Regions from separate parts of the Cupriavidus sp. DL-D2 genome, predicted to be linked through region 2. Evidence: predicted binding sites of a transcription regulator. Region 2 holds the regulator's gene; each other region holds the start of a gene.
The links. The regulator FNR, encoded in region 2, switches genes on or off when oxygen is low (the NO sensors DNR and NnrR bind a similar motif). The targets are predictions, from matches to a motif close to TTGATNNNNATCAA.

Region 1 (4,412 bases), on a different contig from region 2:
TGGCGCTGCCGCCCTGATCCGCCGTGAAGAAGTTGGTGCCGACGTAGCGGTCGAGCGAGAGCAATGCGAGCGCTGCGGTCAGCACCGGGAATGCGGCCACGATCAGCACGTTGGAGCACAGCGCCGTCCACGTGAAGATCGGCATGCGCATCAGCGTCATGCCCGGTGCGCGCATCTTGACGATGGTGACCAGCAGGTTGATACCCGATAGCAGTGTCCCCACCCCCGCTACCTGTAACGCCCATATGTAGTAATCGACCCCCACATCCGGACTGTGCAGGATGCCCGATAGCGGTGGATATGCCAGCCAGCCGGTGCGCGCGAATTCGCCGACGAACAGCGACATCATCACGAGCACCGCGCCGCCGGTGGTCATCCAGAAGCTGAAGTTGTTGAGGAAGGGGAACGCCACGTCACGCGCGCCGATCTGCAGCGGCACCACAAAGTTCATCAGTCCCGTGATCAGCGGCATGGCCACGAAGAAGATCATGATCACGCCGTGTGCCGTGAAGATCTGGTCGTAGTGGTGAGGGGGCAGGTAGCCGAGGTTGTCGCCAAAGGCCACGGCCTGCTGAATACGCATCATCACTGCGTCGGCAAAGCCGCGCAGCAGCATCACGATGCCCAGGATGACGTACATGATGCCGATCTTCTTGTGGTCGATGCTGGTGAACCACTCGCGCCACAGGTAGCCCCAGACGCGGTAGTAGGTCAGCAGCCCTACCAGTGCCACGCCGCCGAGCAGCACGACGGCAAACGTGGCGATCAGGATCGGTTCATGCAGCGGGATGGCCTCCCACGAGAGTCGGCCAAAGATCGGATGAAGCGGACTGGCGAGTGTGGAGTGCTCGGGCATGTTTGTCACCTGGGCCTGTGTTGACCAATTCTGGCCGACGAGTGAGATGAAAAGCGTTGAAAGCCTGGATTACGCCGATTGCCTGGAATGCCGCATGGCAGACCGTCGCCATCGCAACGGTCACTGCAAGGTCAGCGTAACAATCGCCCGCCGTCCACCGCGCCCGGTGCCGCGCCATCCGGCGCGAATGCCGGCGACACAGCCACGGTATTGCTGGCGGTACAGATTTCAGCGGAAGGATCGAACTTGCCGCGGCTGCGGTCCAGCGCCATCGTGTCTGCCATGCAGGTGCCGCCATCCACGCAACGGTTCAGGATCTGCTGGTAGAGCTCGGGGGCCACGCTGGCATAGCGCCGCACCGGCTCGCGTTCGCTGGGCTTGGCCAGCGCCTGGTAGCTTTCTTTCGACAAGGGTGTGCCCGAGGCTTTCACCTGCTGTACCCATTTGTCGAAGTCGCCTTCGGAGAGGCCGTGGAACTTGAACGACATGTGCGAGAAGCCCGCGCCGCTGTAGTTCGATGACAGTCCCTCGTAGACACCGGGCTTGTTGATCACCGCGTGGAGCTTGCTTTCCATGCCGGGCATCGCGTAGACCATGCCGGCCAGGGAGGGGACGAAGAACGCGTTCATGACCGAGGTGGCCGTGAGCTTGAACGCGATGGGCCGGTCCACCGGCGCGGCCAGTTCGTTGACCGTCGCTATGCCTTGTTCGGGATACAGGAACAGCCATTTCCAGTCCATCGCCACCACTTCCACGGTCAGTGGCTTGATGTCGGCGGGGACGGCGCGTTTGTCGTCGAGCCGTGTGATGGGCCGGTAAGGATCGAGCTGGTGGGTGCTCACCCATGTCACGGCACCCAGCGCAATGATGATCAGCAGTGGCGCGGCCCAGATGGCCAGTTCCAGCACGGTGGAGTGGTCCCACTCGGGGTTGTAGGGCGCGTCCTTGGCATTCTCTCGGTAGCGCCATGCGAACAGCAGCGTCAGGCATATCACCGGGACGATGATGAGCAACATCAGCAGCGTGGCGATGATGATCAGGTCGCGGTTGCGCACGGCGAGGTCGCCGGAAGGTGACAGCAGTACCGCGTTGCCACAACCCGCGACGGTCAGGAGCATGGCGATTGCGGCACTTCTAAGAAGCAATCTTTTCGTCACACCAAATGTTGGCACTGCAGCATCGAAGCGTGGCATGGTTCTCGGAAGTGGCGTTTGAATTACGTCGACGGCGGACCGACGTAGCAATCTTTCGATTTCCAATGGCAGTTTAGGCGCTATTCTTGTCAGTGCGGGACTTTAAGTGCAGTACGACATTCCTTCTGCTCTCGATGGAGACTCCACGATGGCCAGTCTGACCCACCAGCATCGCGCGTCGCCGACTGCACCTCCGGCGCCGGGACACCACGAGGTGGCACCTGCCGAAATCGCCACAGGCGTGGTGATTGGGCGTGCTTCCGAGTATTTCGATTTCTTCGTCTACGGCATCGCCTCGGTACTGGTTTTCCCGAAGGTCTACTTTCCGTTTGCCAGTGAGCTGAACGCGCTGCTGTTCAGCTTCGCGATCTTCTCGTTCGCGTTCATCGGCCGCCCGTTCGGCACCGCGCTGTTCATGCGCATCCAGCGCCGGTGGGGGCGGGGTACCAAGCTGACTGCCTCGCTGTTCCTGCTCGGCACCGCCACGGTGGGCATCGCCTTCCTGCCAGCCTATGCGTCGATCGGCAGCGCGGCGATCTACCTGCTGGCGTTCTTCCGCTTCGTGCAGGGCATTGCGTTCGGTGGCTCGTGGGACGGGCTGCCTTCGCTGCTGGCGCTCAATGCCCCGGCGGACAAGCGCGGCTGGTACGCGATGCTGGGGCAACTGGGCGCGCCCACGGGATTCATCATCGCGGGCGGGCTGTTCCTGTTCCTGCATGCGAGCCTGACACCGGCGGAGTTCATCGACTGGGGCTGGCGCTATCCGTTCTTCGTGGCCTTCGCCATCAACGTGGTGGCGCTGTTCGCACGGCTGCGGCTGGTGGTGACCCACGAATACACGCGCCTGCTGGAGGAAGACGAACTGGAGCCGCTGAGCACGTTGCAGATGGTCAACGCGCAGGGCTTCAACATCTTCCTGGGCGCCTTCGCCTCGCTGGCCAGCTATGCGCTGTTCCACCTCGTCACGGTCTTTCCGCTGGGCTGGGTGATCCTGCACAAGACCCAGGACATCTCCGACGTGCTGGCGATCCAGCTGGTGGGCGGCTTCATCGCGATCATCGGCACGATCATCTCCGGCTGGATTGCCGACAAGATTGGCCGGCGCACCACGCTGGCGGTAATGGCCGTGCTGATCGGTATCTTCAGTCTGGCCACGCCGTGGCTGCTGGGTGGCGATTCCACTGCGCAGGACATCTTCATCCTGGTGGGCTTCGGGTTGCTGGGCCTGTCCTATGGGCAATCGGCTGGCGCGGTCACGTCGAACTTCGATCCGAAATTCCGCTACACGGGCGCTGCATTGACCACGGACTTTGGCTGGCTGTTCGGTGCCGCGTTTGCGCCATTGGTCGCGCTGGGGCTGTCGTCGCTGTTCGGCCTGGCGGCGGTGAGCCTCTACCTGCTGTCAGGGGTGTTGGGCACGCTGATTGCGCTGCGCGTGAACCGTGCGCTCGGTACACCGGACGAATGACGCCTGACGTGAAAGCGCCGAAGTGAAAGATCTCGTCCGGGGCATCCTCAAGTTCCAGCGCGAAGCCTATCCGCAGCGCTCCGCGCTGTTCCGCCATCTCGCCACGCAGCAAAACCCGGGCACGCTGTTCATCGCCTGTTCCGACAGCCGCGTGGAACCCGCGCTGCTGACGCAGAGCGAGCCGGGCGATCTCTTCGTGATCCGCAACGCCGGCAACATCGTGCCCGCGTACGCGGTGCAGCCCGGCGGTGTGTCGGCCAGCGTGGAGTTTGCGGTGGCCGGCCTGAAGGTGCGCGACATCGTGATCTGCGGCCACTCGAACTGCGGGGCCATGACGGCGGTGGCGATGGGGCAGGACCTCGACCATATGCCGGCCGTGGCGCGCTGGCTCCAGCATGCTGGCGGTGCGCACAAGATCTGCCTGGCGAAACCGCATGCGTCTGACCGGGAGCGCGTTGACGACATGGTCCGGCAAAACGTGATCGAGCAGCTTGCGCACCTGCGCACGCATCCATCGGTTGCGCAGGCGCTGGAAGAGAAGCGCGTGGACCTGCACGGCTGGGTCTATGACATTGGCACGGGCGGCATCGATGCCTACGACAGCCGCACCGGGAGCTTCGTACCGCTGGTCGAGCATCCCGAGGTCACGGCCACCATTGCACGAGCATGATTGCCTTGCGAACAATCGACGGAAAAGTGCAACAAAGGGTTCATTAACTGGGCGATCTGGCCGTAGTCAGGAATGATGTCATGCATACGGATTGATATGCCGGCCTGAACCCCGAACATGCAACTGCCCCCGATTCCTCCCAACGAAGCCCTGCGCGTGGCGACGCTGCGCTCACTGAACATTCTCGATACGCCGTATGAAGAGCGCTTCGATCGTCTGACGCGC
Region 2 (4,412 bases):
TGTGCGCTCGCTGTCCGGGCTGGCCTACGACCCGATCCGGGCATCGCGCGGCGAAAGCACGTTCAAGTCGACCTGTGCGGCGTGCCACGGTGGCACAGGCAAAGGCAACCAGGCATTGGGCGCGCCGAACCTGTCCGATAACGTCTGGCTGTACAGCAGTTCGGAAGGCGCGATCGTCGATGCCATCCTGAAGGGCCACAACGGCCACATGCCAGCGCACGAAGAAATCCTGACGCCGGAGCGTATCCGGATGCTGACTGCCTACGTGTGGGGACTCTCCAGTACCTCCAGCGCTGCGGCCGGAGCAGCCGGGCAATGACAAACCGCCCCGGCCAGCGACGGCGCTGACCGGGGCATTAGGGCTAGTCCCATGAATGCGCCCCTGAAATCCCCTCCTGAAGGACCCGAGGTCTCAGAGACTCGGGGATGGCGCCCCGCGCCACCGCCCAAGACCGCTAACGATGCAACGGAAGAAGCGTTGTACGAGGTGCGCCGCAAGATCTACCCGCGCTCGGTGAAAGGCGCGTTTTCGAGCTGGCGCGTATGGCTCGTCATCCTGACGCAACTGGTCTACTACGGTGCGCCCTGGCTGCAATGGAACGACCGGCAGGCCGTTCTGTTCGACCTCGGAGCACGCAAGTTCTACATTTTCGGTCTTGTGCTCTGGCCGCAGGACGTGATCTATCTCGCCGTGCTCCTGGTCATTTCGGCGCTGGCACTTTTTCTGTTCACCGCCATCGCCGGCCGGCTCTTCTGTGGCTACGCTTGTCCTCAGACGGTCTACACGGAAATATTCATGTGGATCGAGCGGCGTGTGGAAGGTGATCGCATCGCGCGCATCCGGCTCGATGGCGATCCATGGAGTTTGCGCAAGTTCAGGATCAAGACGACGAAGCATACGCTCTGGATCCTGATCGCCCTCTGGACCGGCTTCACATTCATCGGCTATTTCGCGCCGATCCGGGAGCTTGGCAGCGAGATACTGCAGTGGTCACTGGGGCCGTGGCAGGCATTCTGGATGCTTTTCTATGCGTTCGCTACCTGGGGCGCCGCCGGCTTCATGCGTGAGCAGGTCTGCAAGTACATGTGTCCGTATGCGCGTTTCCAGAGCGTGATGGTGGACCGCGACACCTTTGTGGTGACCTATGACGTGGGGCGTGGTGAGCCGCGCGGCGGCCGCTCGCGGAAGCTGGATCACCGTGCCGCCGGCCTGGGCGACTGCGTGGACTGCAGCATCTGCGTGCAGGTGTGCCCGACGGGGATCGATATCCGGGACGGCCTCCAGTACGAATGCATTGGATGCGGAGCTTGTATCGACGCCTGCAATCAGGTCATGGACAAGCTGGAGTACCCGCGCGGGCTGATCCGGTACACCTCCGAGAATGCCATGCGATCGGCGTTGTCCATTGCCGAGGCCCGCAAGCGGCTGGTGCGGCCTCGCACCATGATCTACATGGTGATCTGGCTGGCACTGATGGGTGGCTTTGCCGCGTCGCTGGCGATGCGCACGCCGCTGAAGGTCGACATCATTCGAGACCGTGGAGCGCTTGGTCGCGAGGTGGATGGACGCTGGGTCGAGAACGTGTACCGGTTGCAGTTGATCAATGCCACCGAGTCACCAGTGACAATCGATGTGAAGGTAGATGGCTACGATATGAAAGGGCTCACCGTCGAGTATGACCAGACGGCCAGCACTCTAGATCCCACGTCGAACCGGCTGTTGCCAATTCGCATCCGTGTGCCGATCGAAGACGCCAGGCAAGGTACCCACAAGATCGACGTGACGGTCACGGCGGAAACCGAGTCGCAACGCCGGTCGCAGATCCGTCAGAGCACAAGCTTTATCGTTCCCCGCAACTTGTAAGAGGAGATGCAATGGCTCAGCGCCCCCAACAGCCTCCCCATGCCGTTCGACCCTGGTACAAGGAGCCGTGGCCGTGGATCTTGATGGCCGGCCCGATGCTGGCGATGGTGGGTTGTGGTATCACGATCTGGCTGGCCAGCACACATGCGGACGTCCCTGTGCGCGATGCCACCCGCCATGGACTGGTCGTCGAGAAAGCCGATGTCGGAAGCGCCACGGAACAAGGGAGTCATCCATGAGGTTGCGCTGGCTGATGTGGGTACTGTGGCCAGCGTTTCTGATGGGTGGCGCGGCTACGGCGGTAGTGTTTTCCGTTGTCGACCCGGGAGACATCAGTTTCTTCGGCCAACCGGTGGAGGCTTCGAGGCAGGCGATCTACACCGTGGGCTTTCTGCTGGCGTGGCTGTTCTGCGCACTGTCCAGCGGTCTCACGCTTTACACGATGCCGGGCAGGCTCAGCGATACCGATGAACTCGAATAGCAATTTCGCAAAAAAAGCCGCAACAGCGTGATGCTGTGCGGCTCTGGTCTTGCAGCAGGATGGCGCCTAGCAGGAGCGACTATAGACCTGCTTGATGCCAGCCATGTCGATGATCTTCACATGCCGTTGACGAATTTGGATCAGGCCAGCTTCCGCGAACCGGGAGAACAGGCGGCTGACGGTTTCGAGCTTGAGGCCGAGATAGCTGCCGATTTCCTCGCGGCTCATGCGCAGCACGAACTCCGTGGAGGAATAACCGCGTGCGGAGAGGCGCTCGGACATATTGACGAGGAAGGCGGCGAGTCTCTCTTCGGCACGCATCGAGCCAAGCGTGATCAGCATGACCTGGTCCTGCGAGATCTCCTTGCTCATAAGTCGCAGGAACTGACCTTGCAGCGAAGGCAGATGATTCGACAGCGATTGCAGATCGTCGAACCGCACGACGCAGACTTCAGCGTCCTCGAGGGCGGTCGCATCCGATGCATGTTGCATCTCGCCGAGTCCATCGAGGCCGATGACTTCTCCCGGAAGATGGAAGCCGGTAATTTGAGTACGCCCATCCTCCATGGTGACGTGGGTTTTCAGCGTGCCGAAACGAATGGCGTAGACCGCGGAGAGCGGTTCACCCATTCGATACAGCGTTTCGCCCTTGTGGACACGCACGCGCTCCTGCACGAGAGTGTCCATTTTTACGAGGTCCTGCTGCGACATGCCCACGGGCAGGCAGAGTTGGCCCATGGCACACGTGGAGCAGCGTGGCGACATCTCGGTAACGGGGATGGAAGTCAGCAATTGAAGTGCTCGTTTGAATGCGCTTGCAGCGAGGGCGCGATGCATGCATTTTACAGCGTGGAGTGACGCGGAAGCGAGGAACAGTTGCCATTTGGCGTGCTTTTAAGCGTTTTTCTGATTGCCCTGTTTGGCGGTGTGCATTGCGCGGCGATGTGTGGAGGAATTGCTATTGCAGTCGAACAAAATCCGCAGCAAGTGCAACAGACGGTCTCGTTCTTGCACCGTTCTAGACGGCACTGGTGGATGTCGATTTGCGTCATGCATGCGGGCCGGGTGACGACGTACATGTTGCTCGGCGCATTGGCCGGTGCAGTGGGTGCGGCGGCGTGGGCGCACGACTATCTGCCATTGCAGCGATGGCTGTTCGGCGTGGGGAGCCTGTTGCTGATCATGGCCGGATTGTGGTTGCTTTTCGGCTGGCAGATGCGCATGGGTGCCGTGGAACGTTTTGTCGCGCGGATCGCTTCGCACGTCGCCAAGCTCTTGCGGCACGTTCGATCGACTCAGGGGTTGCATGGCGGTCCTGCCGCAGTGCCGTCAGCGATGCACCGATTCGGCATGGGTCTTGTATGGGGTATGGTGCCCTGCGGAATGATCTATAGTGCGCTCGGCTTGGCGCTGCTGGCGGGCAATGCTTCGTCGGGCGCACTCGTCATGGGAGCCTTCGGACTAGGTACTTTGCCGAATCTGCTGGTGATCTCGGGGTTATCCGGTTACCTGCGGCAGTGGTCGCGCAAGCGGTGGGTTCGCACCGTTTCAGCTTTGCTCGTGGCGGGTTTCGGGTTGCTGGGGGTGGCCCGCGCCGTATGGCTTCCGGAGACCCTTGCGCACGCCGGATTCTGCGTGGTGTTCTGAATCGGCCACAGCCCCGGGTTGCGGTATCCGGCGGTAATGCCATACAATCGCGAGAACCACGGTATCGCGCCGCGTCATGCACGAGGCGTCGCCGGGGCGGTTTCTCTCATCAGGGATGCCCGCCCAGGGTTTCTGGCCATGCTGTTGCATGCCGGAACCATCCCCACAGTCCATCCGGTTCAAAAGATCTGGTTAAAAGGCCGACGGCGGTGTGGAAGGTGACGCCGGGTCAGGGCGAAGTTTCCTGAGCCGATATCCGATTGTTTCTTGCCGTCTTGGTCATGCGTTGGCCCAGGCGAATGTCCGCCCCGAAGGGGAGGCGCGACGCAAGAGGTCCGTCGACCGGTGATGGCTGCCGGCCCTGGACGATCTCCTGCCGGACAGTCCCGGCAATTCGATGCAAAGAACGAGGTGCACGGC
Region 3 (4,412 bases), on a different contig from region 2:
GCTGCGCTGTCCGCTCACCGGCTGGAGGCGATGCATCCGTAACAAGACGGCCGCGATCCGGCCGTCGTCATAGAAAAATGAGGCCCCATGACCATTGATGCCGCGCTGGCGGACAAGATCCGCCGTACTCCCAAAGCCGAATTGCACGTGCATATCGAAGGCACGCTCGAACCCGAGCGCATCTTCCGGCTGGCCCAGCGCAACAACGTCAAGCTGGCCTATGCCGATGTGGAAGCGTTGCGCGCCGCCTACGCCTTTACGGACCTGCAGTCGTTCCTGGATATCTACTACGCCGGTGCCAGCGTGCTGCTGACCGAGGAAGATTTCTTCGACATGACGATGGACTACGTGAAGCGCGCCGCCGCCGACAACGTGCGCCATGCCGAGATCTTTTTCGATCCGCAAACCCACACCGAACGTGGCGTGCCGATGGGCACCGTGATCGACGGTATTTCCGACGCGCTGGCGCAGGCCAGCACCGAGTACGATTTTTCGAGCAGCCTGATTCTCTGCTTCCTGCGCCATCTTTCCGAGGAAGACGCGTTCGCCACGCTCGAAGCCGCGCTGCCGTATCGCGACCGCTTCGTCGGCGTGGGACTCGATTCGTCCGAGCGCGGCAACCCGCCCGAAAAGTTCGCGCGCGTGTTTGCCCGTGCGAAGGAACTGGGCCTGCGACTCGTGGCACACGCTGGCGAGGAAGGCCCGGCACAGTACGTGACGGACGCACTGGACATCCTCAAGGTGGAGCGCATCGACCACGGCGTGCGTGCCATCGACGACGACGCACTGGTGCAGCGCCTCGCACGCGAACGCATCGCGCTGACCGTGTGCCCGCTGTCTAACCAGAAGCTGAAGGTGTACCCGGACCTGGCCGATCATTCGCTGAAAAAGCTGCTGGATGCTGGCGTGGCCGTGACGCTGCACTCGGACGATCCTGCGTATTTCGGCGGCTACATGAACGCCAACTGGGAAGCCACGTTCGATGCGCTGCCGCTGGATGCTGCAGACGCCTACAAGCTGGCCCGCAACAGTTTCGAAGCGGCCTTCCTGCCGGACGCGCGGAAAGCCGATTTCCTGGCCGAAGTCGACCACTTCTGGTCGGCCACGCCCACCCACCCGCCTGCAACGGCCAACGTGAACCCCACGACCTGACCGGGCACATACGAAGAATGCCGGCGCCGCGCCCGCTGCAAGATCGCAAGATCCGCGCGGGCGCTGGCTCCGGCCGCCCCTGAGACAAGACGATGACGACGACTGCCCCCTCCTTCCCGAACACCTCCGGCACCCGCGCCGTGCGCGGCCGCATCCTCCATTTCCTGCGCGATCCGCAGTTTCATGAGGATGCCTACGAGTATTGGGAAGACGGCCTGCTGATCGTCACGAACGGCCACATCGCTGCGGCCGGTGCCTACGCAGACCTGTCGCACGACATCCCGGTTGGCGCCGAAGTCATCGATCATCGCGGCAAGCTGATCGTGCCGGGCTTTATCGACACGCACGTCCACTATCCGCAGACCGATATCATCGCGTCGCCGTCGCCGGGCCTGCTGCACTGGCTCGACACGTACACCTTCCCCGAGGAGCGCCGCTTCAGCGACGCCACCTACGCGCGCGGCGTGGCCGATTTCTTTACCGACGAGCTGCTGCGCAACGGCACCACCACTGCCATGGTCTGGAGCACCGTGCACGCTGCGTCCGCCGACGCGCTGTTCGCCGCCAGCCAGGCGCGCAACCTGCGCATGATCACCGGCAAGGTGATGATGGACCGCAACTGCCCCGAATTCCTGCGCGACACCGCCGAGACCGGTGCGCGCGATTCGGCGGACCTGATCTCGAAGTGGCATGGCAAGGACCGTCTGGCCTATGCCATCACGCCGCGCTTCGCCCCGACCTCCACCGAGGCCCAACTGGCCGCCTGCGGCGAACTCGCGCGCGCCCATTCGGACGTTTTCATCCAGACTCACGTTGCCGAAAACCGCGACGAGGTGAAATGGGTGGCGGAGCTGTTCCCCGATGCGCGCAGCTACCTCGACGTCTATGACCGCTACAGCCTGCTGCGCCCCGGCGCGTTCTACGGCCACGCGATCTACCTCGACCCCGAGGACCGCGTTCGCCTGGCCGACAGCGGCGCAGCCGTGGCCCACTGCCCCACGTCGAACCTGTTCCTGGGCAGCGGCTTCTACGACTTCCACCAGTCCGACGCCAACCGTCTCAACGTGACGCTGGCCACCGACGTGGGCGGCGGCACGTCGTTCTCGATGTTCCGCACGATGAATGCCGCACACAAGGTGGCGCGCATGGGCGGCTATCACCTGACCGCGCTGCGGATGTTCTACCTGGCCACGCGCGCGGCGGCCGATGCGCTCGGCTGGCAGGACCGCGTGGGCAGTTTCGAGACAGGTTGCGAAGCCGATTTCATCGTGCTGGACCCGGAGGCCACGCCGCTGATCGGACGACGCAGCAGCCGCTGCGAGACTCTGGAAGAGCAACTGTTCGCGTTCGCCATGCTGGGCGACGACCGCGTGATCGACAACGTCTATGTGATGGGCGAAGCCACCCGCACAATGGCGTCCTGAAAGGTGTCCGAGCGCAAACAACGTTCCGATTCCTGACCAGAAATATCCCTAATAGCCCAAGTGTCTTGATTGGGATCAACACAACAGTCATCAAACCCTTCTAGCCTGTCGGATTCATGCGCCCCTCCGCTTTTGCCGTATAGGATGGGCGCAGCCTCGACTCCGACAAGCCTGACACATCGATGACTGCCCGATCCGACACCCTATCTGCTGCCGACGCCTCGGCCGACGCTGGGGCCAGCAATCCCGGCCAGCCGCATACACGCGGCAACCTTCCCCTGCCCGAACCCATCGCGTTCGAAGCCCCCTTTCCCAATCGCAAGACCATCCGCAGCTGGCTGATCCCGCTCGGGGACCGCAGCACGCCGCGCGCGCTGATGCTGTTCGCGTTCGACTATCTGCTGTTCGCGGCAGTGCTGGCCGGCGTGGTACTGGTGCCGGCATGGTGGGCCAAGGTCGGTCTGGGTGTGCTGGCCGGCCTGATCATCGCCCGCCTGTTCATCATCGGCCATGACGCCTGCCACCAGAGCCTGACCGACAACCGCGGCCTGAACAAATGGCTCGGCCGGCTGACCTTCCTGCCGTCGCTCACGCCGTACAGCCTGTGGGAAGTGGGCCACAACGTGGTCCATCACGGCTACACCAATCTCAAGGGCTTCGACTTCGTGTGGGCGCCCTACTCGCTGGAAGAATTCCGCGCGCTGCCGCGCCGGCGCCGCGCGATGGAGCGGATCTACCGTAATGGATTCGGCGCCGGCCTGTACTACCTCATCGAAATCTGGTGGTTCAAGCTGTTTTTCCCGAGCAAGCGCCAGATGGCAACCCGTCGTGCAATCTTCATGTGGGATTGCGCACTGGTCGCCGCCTTCGGCGCGCTGTGGATCGGTGCGTTGGCAGTGCTGGCGATGGCCACGGAGCAGTCGGTCCTGTTGATGATCGGCACGGGTTTCGTGCTGCCGTTCCTGATCTGGAACACCACGGTCGGCTTCGTCCTGTACGTCCACCACACGCATACGAGCGTGGCGTGGTACGACACCAAGCCGATGTGGTCCAAGGCGCAGCCGTTCGTCTCGACCACGGTCCACCTGCGCTTCGGCATGGGTATCGGCGCCGCGCTGCATCACATCATGGAGCACACCGCGCACCACGTGGACATGAGCGTGCCGCTGTACCGGCTCAAGAAGGCCCAGGCACTGCTCGAACACGCACTGCCGGGCCGCATCATCATCGAGAACTTCTCGTGGCGCTGGTACTTCCGCACGGCGCGCCGCTGCAAACTCTACGATTTCAAGGCACTTTGCTGGACCGATTTCCGCGGTCGCCAGACCAGCGAGAACTCGCCGGTCCCCGTCTGATACGCACCATCTACTGAGAACCGTTCTCAAAAACTAGCATTTACGCCGGATTGGTGGACATCATCCACCGCTCTGGCTACAATGCGGCCTTCCATTGGGGAGTAGCCGCCCTGATCTCACCGCGCCGCGCAATGCGGCATCCGGAAGACAGGGGCGTACGTCAACAGACTTGACTGCCACCGCAGTTATGGCGTGCGCAGCTCTGGACCTTGCGTCCGGCGCCTGGCGAGACCGATGACCATACCTTTCTGGCCGGGCCGGGAAAGGCATGCGTCATTGGCATCTCGCAGATGCGCCTTCGGCCCGGTTATTCGACCTATAAGAAATGGCATCCTCATTCCTCGTCTCCACAGGGATCGTCGCGCTCGCGGAAATGGGCGACAAGACGCAATTGCTTTCGCTCGTCCTCGCAGCACGGTATCGCAAACCCATCCCCATCATTCTCGGCATCCTGATCGCCACACTGGTCAACCACGGTTTT
Region 4 (4,412 bases), on a different contig from region 2:
GCAACCCCGCTTCGATGGGCAAGGTCATGTCCCTCGACCACTCGTTCCACGATCCAAGATAGAGGCGTACGTCCTGTATGCCGGCCTCTTCCAGCGCCACGAAGGTGTTCGACGCACGAGCGCCTTTGAAGCAGAACACAACAACGGGCGTATCGCGGCGAATTCCCACCGTGGCGCATTCGGCCAGGATTTCCTCGGCCGACTTGAACCGCGGCCCCGTGGCAGACGGCTTCATCATGCGATACCACTCGATCCAGACGGAATGCGGGATGCGACCTTTGCGGGGACAGAAGTCTTTGCCGTACGGCGAGGAACTCGCGCCGATCCACTCGTCGACATCACGCACGTCGAGCTTCACGATGCGCGGGTCGTCGACGATGCGCTTCATTTCCGCCAAATCCACGAGCAGACCGGTGTCGTCGTCCGTGATGGGAAAGGTCGCCCTGACAGGTGTGAAAACCTCGGTCGTGCTCGGCAGGCCTTCCGCACTCCACGCCTGGTAGCCACCATGCAGTACCTTGATCTTGTCGCGCGGATAACCCAGATATCTGAGCAGGATGTATCCGCGGCACGATTGGCCGAACCCCGTGGCCATCGCTTGCTCGTAGACGACGGCTGTTTCATTGCCTGACAAGCCCGCTTTGCCGAAGGCCGCCGCAAAGGTAGCGCGCAGCGCCCTGAGGCCTTCGGGTGTGGTGGTTGCAAGATAGGTGAATATTTCGTGGATGCTCACCGCGCCCGGCAAATGCGCCTCCGCATAATGGGCCGCATCTCGGGTATCGATTAGCACAACCGCCTCCGATCGAAGTGCTTCGTCGAGTTCGGCAGGAGAAATGAGTACGCTGTCACGCATGGTGGGATCCCTTCTTCGGTATGGGGACGCGACGTCCGTACGGCCGGGAACCGTACCGTGTAGGAATGGCTTGACGGCCAAGGCTTTGCGTAGCGACCTGTCAGTTCCGATTCTGGGATAGCAGGCAGGCCTGTGGTTGATTTGTGTCAACCCAAGCTCGACCTATGATCAGCCCACGCTCAAACGCTCGCCACACCCGATTTCGCCTGTTCGATCAGCTCGAACACCATCATGCCTGCGAGCATGGCAAGGACGAAACCAGCGGCCTTCGGATATCCCGCACCCAACGCCACCAATGCGGGCCCCGGGCAGAAGCCCGCCACTCCCCAGCCGATTCCGAAGGTGGCACTGCCGAGGATCAGGCGCCATGTGATCGACGTGTTGGAGGGCCACTGCATCGGCAGCCCGAGCCAACAACGTGTGCGGCGCCGGGCGAAAAAAAACCCCAGCGAGGCCAGCACGATCGCGCCGAGCATGACAAAAGCGAGCGAAGGGTCCCACACGCCGGCAAGGTCCAGAAACGCCAGGACCTTGGCAGGGTTCGCCATGCCCGACATCATCAGACCGAGTCCGAATACCAGTCCGGCTATCCACGCAGTGATCATGCCCATCTCAGGCTCCCAGTAGATGACGTTTTACGAAAACGGTCAGGAGGCCCGCTGCCATGAAGGTGAGCGTGCCGACAATTGATCGCGCCGAACCGCGCGAGATGCCGCACACGCCATGCCCGCTTGTACATCCGCTTGCGTATCGCGTGCCGATGCCTACGAGAAAGCCGGCCACCAGAACTTGGAGCCAGCCAGCCTCGATGTCGGCAACGGGAGGATGACCCGCAAAACGGCCCAGTATGGGTGCGCTCAGCAGCCCAGCAAGGAAAGCAATACGCCACCCCATGTCACGGCGCGTCACGCCCAGCAATCCGCCCAGGATACCGCTAATGCCGGCAATGCGGCCGTTGAAGAGAATCAGCACCGTGGCCGCCAAGCCGATAAGCAGGCCGCCGCCGAACGACAGTAACGGAGTGAAATGATCAAGATCCAGCGTCATGATTTCCCGAATCGGTAATTCGCCCCTGCGCTGCGGCATATCAAGAAGCACGAGCGGTTACCGCAGGCGCAATCGGCTCGTGTCGAGGTGCGACCTCCCAGGCGCCAAGAATATACAGCAGCGTCGATTACCGCTGCCAGATGCGTCCGGCAGGACCGCGAATTGGCTTTACAGCCGAGACCCAGGCATATGTCACCGGCCGTGCGCGGATTCGCCCTTCACCAGAATGACGGGGCACGGTGCATGGGCGATGACACGGCCCGCCACGGAGCCGACGATGGCATCGAAAAATGCTCCCCGGCCGTGGGTGCCCATCACAATGGCTGACGCATCGACGGAACGTGCTAGCTCGACGATGCGGTCGGGCGCGAAGCCGGTCAGCGCGTGCTGCTCGAACGATACGCCGCCGAGGTTGAGGATATCGGCGGCCGAGCGCAAAGTCCGGCTGCTTTCGTCCGCGTGCCATGCGGCCAGCTCGGTGGCGCTAATGTATGACTTCACCTCACCCGACACGTCCGGCATGCAATGAACCAAGTGGACAAGCAATGGACCCTTGAGCAATTCTCCGGCGGCCACAAAGTGCGCCGCCGCATCGCTGTACGTTGACCCATCAGCGGCAAGTACGATGGATTGCATGGCAGGCTCCTTGAGTCGAGAACGGCAACGTGCCGCACTTCACTGAGAATGGGGTGTTGTCGCGACACGGTGATTCTTTGGTCCGTCGCGTCGGTCCCGTGTTGAACAGATAGGTGACGAATTCTGCCGGAATTTGGTCTGGATTAAGGGATACGTGGTCTTCGTGTGGTCCAGGGTAGCGGTGTCGTTCCGATCGTCGGATCATCGGCATGCCGGAATGGATGCGACCAAGAGCAATTTCAAGGGACAGGAGGATCATCCTTCATCCCGACCAGAGAATGCCGGCGAAGGATACCTTGGTCGTCGAAGACCAGGACCAAGCTGTACTTAGCGGTCGATGCGGCTTCCCTGCGCCGCATCGGCACATAACCCTGCTTATTGCGGTCGACTTGATAGATCATGACGCGACCACCTTCCCACACCGCGCTTGGCTCGGCCAGTTTCATGTACACGTCCTCCCGGGTTGTCACGCCGTCCTGCAGGAACGTCAGAAGCTGTGGATCGCCTGGCGGATAGCTAGCGCAAGCGGCGAGTATCGCCAATAGGATCACGATGGCACTTCGACTGGCCCAGATCGTTTTCATCATCAATCATCTCTTTTCAAAGCGTCCGGCACCGCAAACTGTGCCGCCTCGCCGCAATCCTCGTGTCACTCAAAGCTACATACCGAATCGAAAGTGCCCACTGTGCAGCAGAACGTTGTATGCCCCGGTCATCTCGAACAGGCCACGGGCCATCGTCTCGATGGCCCCCCTGTGCTTTTGATAGGCCACGAACAAGTCTTCCGGTCGACATGATCGCGCGCCGAAGTGGTCCTCCAGGGCTTCGGCGGTAATGCCATAACACGCTTGCGCGCCATTTACGCGCGCTTGGCACTGAAGGCTGGGGCCTGCCGAGCAGTAAGTCGGCAACATTCCTGAAAACTCGATTGCGCTCATGATGTGTTCGGCGATACGTAGCCGTACCCGGAGACGTCACCTTACCTAGCCTAGGCGTTAGCCCAATCGGTGATTTGATTCATCGCAAGGGCGCATGGATCGCGCCACGCCACGCGAGGGTTGCGCGTCTTTGTCTCGTGGTGAGCAGCATCGACCCCGCAACTGATACCGTTGGCGACAGTCCTTCGTGCCTCCGAACGTTGCACGGCAATCGCTTTGCGTTGCGTCAACGGCCACCGCCCACGCGGACATAAAGTGAGAATTAACGCGGCAACGCAATCACATAGCGGAATCGATCATGAGCTTCCTCGGCACTCGCCGCTCCTGGGTCAAGATCACGATCCTCGCTGCCTCTACCGCATTGGCTGGCCCGGCCTGCGCTCAAGCGTCGACAAGTACGCCCAAGGCCGCTCCGCAGCAGGGCGCCACCAGCATTCCTTACCTCTCGGGGGGCATCGGCGCCGACGATGTGGCGCGCATGCGCTCGCTTGCGCCGCAGTTCAATGTGCACCTGCGATTCCAGGATCGATCGGATGGCGCATCGCTTTCGGACGTCAAGGTGCTGCTACTCAATGCGCGACACGAACGCGTCCTGCGCGTGGTGAGCGAGGGACCGCTGCTGTATATGCGGGTGCCGCCCGGCCAATACTATCTGGCGGCGGTGTACCAGGGCATCATCCAAGAACTCGCGTTGATCGTCGGCCGCAAACCGATAGACCTGACCATCTCGTTCACGATGAATAGCGAAGAAGGCACCTGGCAGTACTGCATGGGCCAAGCAGATCTGTGCGAAAGCACCGTACTTTAAGTGCGCGGCTGATCAAAGACGACAAATAGGGCGAACAACAGGGGTGGCCAAGGCTTGGGATTGATCAACGAAACAACACGTTCGGCATCACTCCTTGACGGGCCACTGCGCCGGCGTCATGGATCGCGCC

Region 1: cyoA (ubiquinol oxidase subunit II) is a predicted target of FNR. The motif match lies at 2,068-2,081, and genes of this name have one in related genera.
Region 3: ABDB81_RS06275 (fatty acid desaturase) is a predicted target of FNR. The motif match lies at 2,642-2,655, and genes of this name have one in related genera.
Region 4: ABDB81_RS27525 (universal stress protein) is a predicted target of FNR. The motif match lies at 2,670-2,683, and genes of this name have one in related genera.

Annotation. Positions count from the first base shown of each region.
Region 1 is NZ_JBDKXK010000089.1:16,601-21,012, forward strand. Features, by position in the region: gene cyoB (cytochrome o ubiquinol oxidase subunit I) at 1-856, opposite strand, end outside; gene cyoA (ubiquinol oxidase subunit II) at 988-2,049, opposite strand; gene ABDB81_RS28515 (MFS transporter) at 2,198-3,517, shown strand; gene ABDB81_RS28520 (carbonic anhydrase) at 3,540-4,187, shown strand; gene ABDB81_RS28525 (sensor domain-containing diguanylate cyclase) at 4,305-4,412, shown strand, end outside.
Region 2 is NZ_JBDKXK010000069.1:37,293-41,704, reverse strand. Features, by position in the region: gene ccoP (cytochrome-c oxidase, cbb3-type subunit III) at 1-319, shown strand, start outside; gene ccoG (cytochrome c oxidase accessory protein CcoG) at 371-1,864, shown strand; gene ABDB81_RS26125 (FixH family protein) at 1,876-2,103, shown strand; gene ABDB81_RS26120 (hypothetical protein) at 2,100-2,345, shown strand; gene fnr (fumarate/nitrate reduction transcriptional regulator Fnr) at 2,412-3,137, opposite strand; gene ABDB81_RS26110 (sulfite exporter TauE/SafE family protein) at 3,222-3,992, shown strand.
Region 3 is NZ_JBDKXK010000006.1:104,913-109,324, reverse strand. Features, by position in the region: gene xdhC (xanthine dehydrogenase accessory protein XdhC) at 1-42, shown strand, start outside; gene ABDB81_RS06285 (adenosine deaminase) at 88-1,152, shown strand; gene guaD (guanine deaminase) at 1,245-2,576, shown strand; gene ABDB81_RS06275 (fatty acid desaturase) at 2,759-3,931, shown strand; yybP-ykoY riboswitch at 4,016-4,189, shown strand; gene ABDB81_RS06270 (TMEM165/GDT1 family protein) at 4,257-4,412, shown strand, end outside.
Region 4 is NZ_JBDKXK010000080.1:7,019-11,430, forward strand. Features, by position in the region: gene ABDB81_RS27510 (sulfurtransferase) at 1-853, opposite strand, end outside; gene ABDB81_RS27515 (DUF6691 family protein) at 1,033-1,464, opposite strand; gene ABDB81_RS27520 (YeeE/YedE family protein) at 1,466-1,900, opposite strand; gene ABDB81_RS27525 (universal stress protein) at 2,093-2,536, opposite strand; gene ABDB81_RS27530 (hypothetical protein) at 2,776-3,123, opposite strand; gene ABDB81_RS27535 (DUF1488 domain-containing protein) at 3,196-3,474, opposite strand; gene ABDB81_RS27540 (hypothetical protein) at 3,773-4,282, shown strand.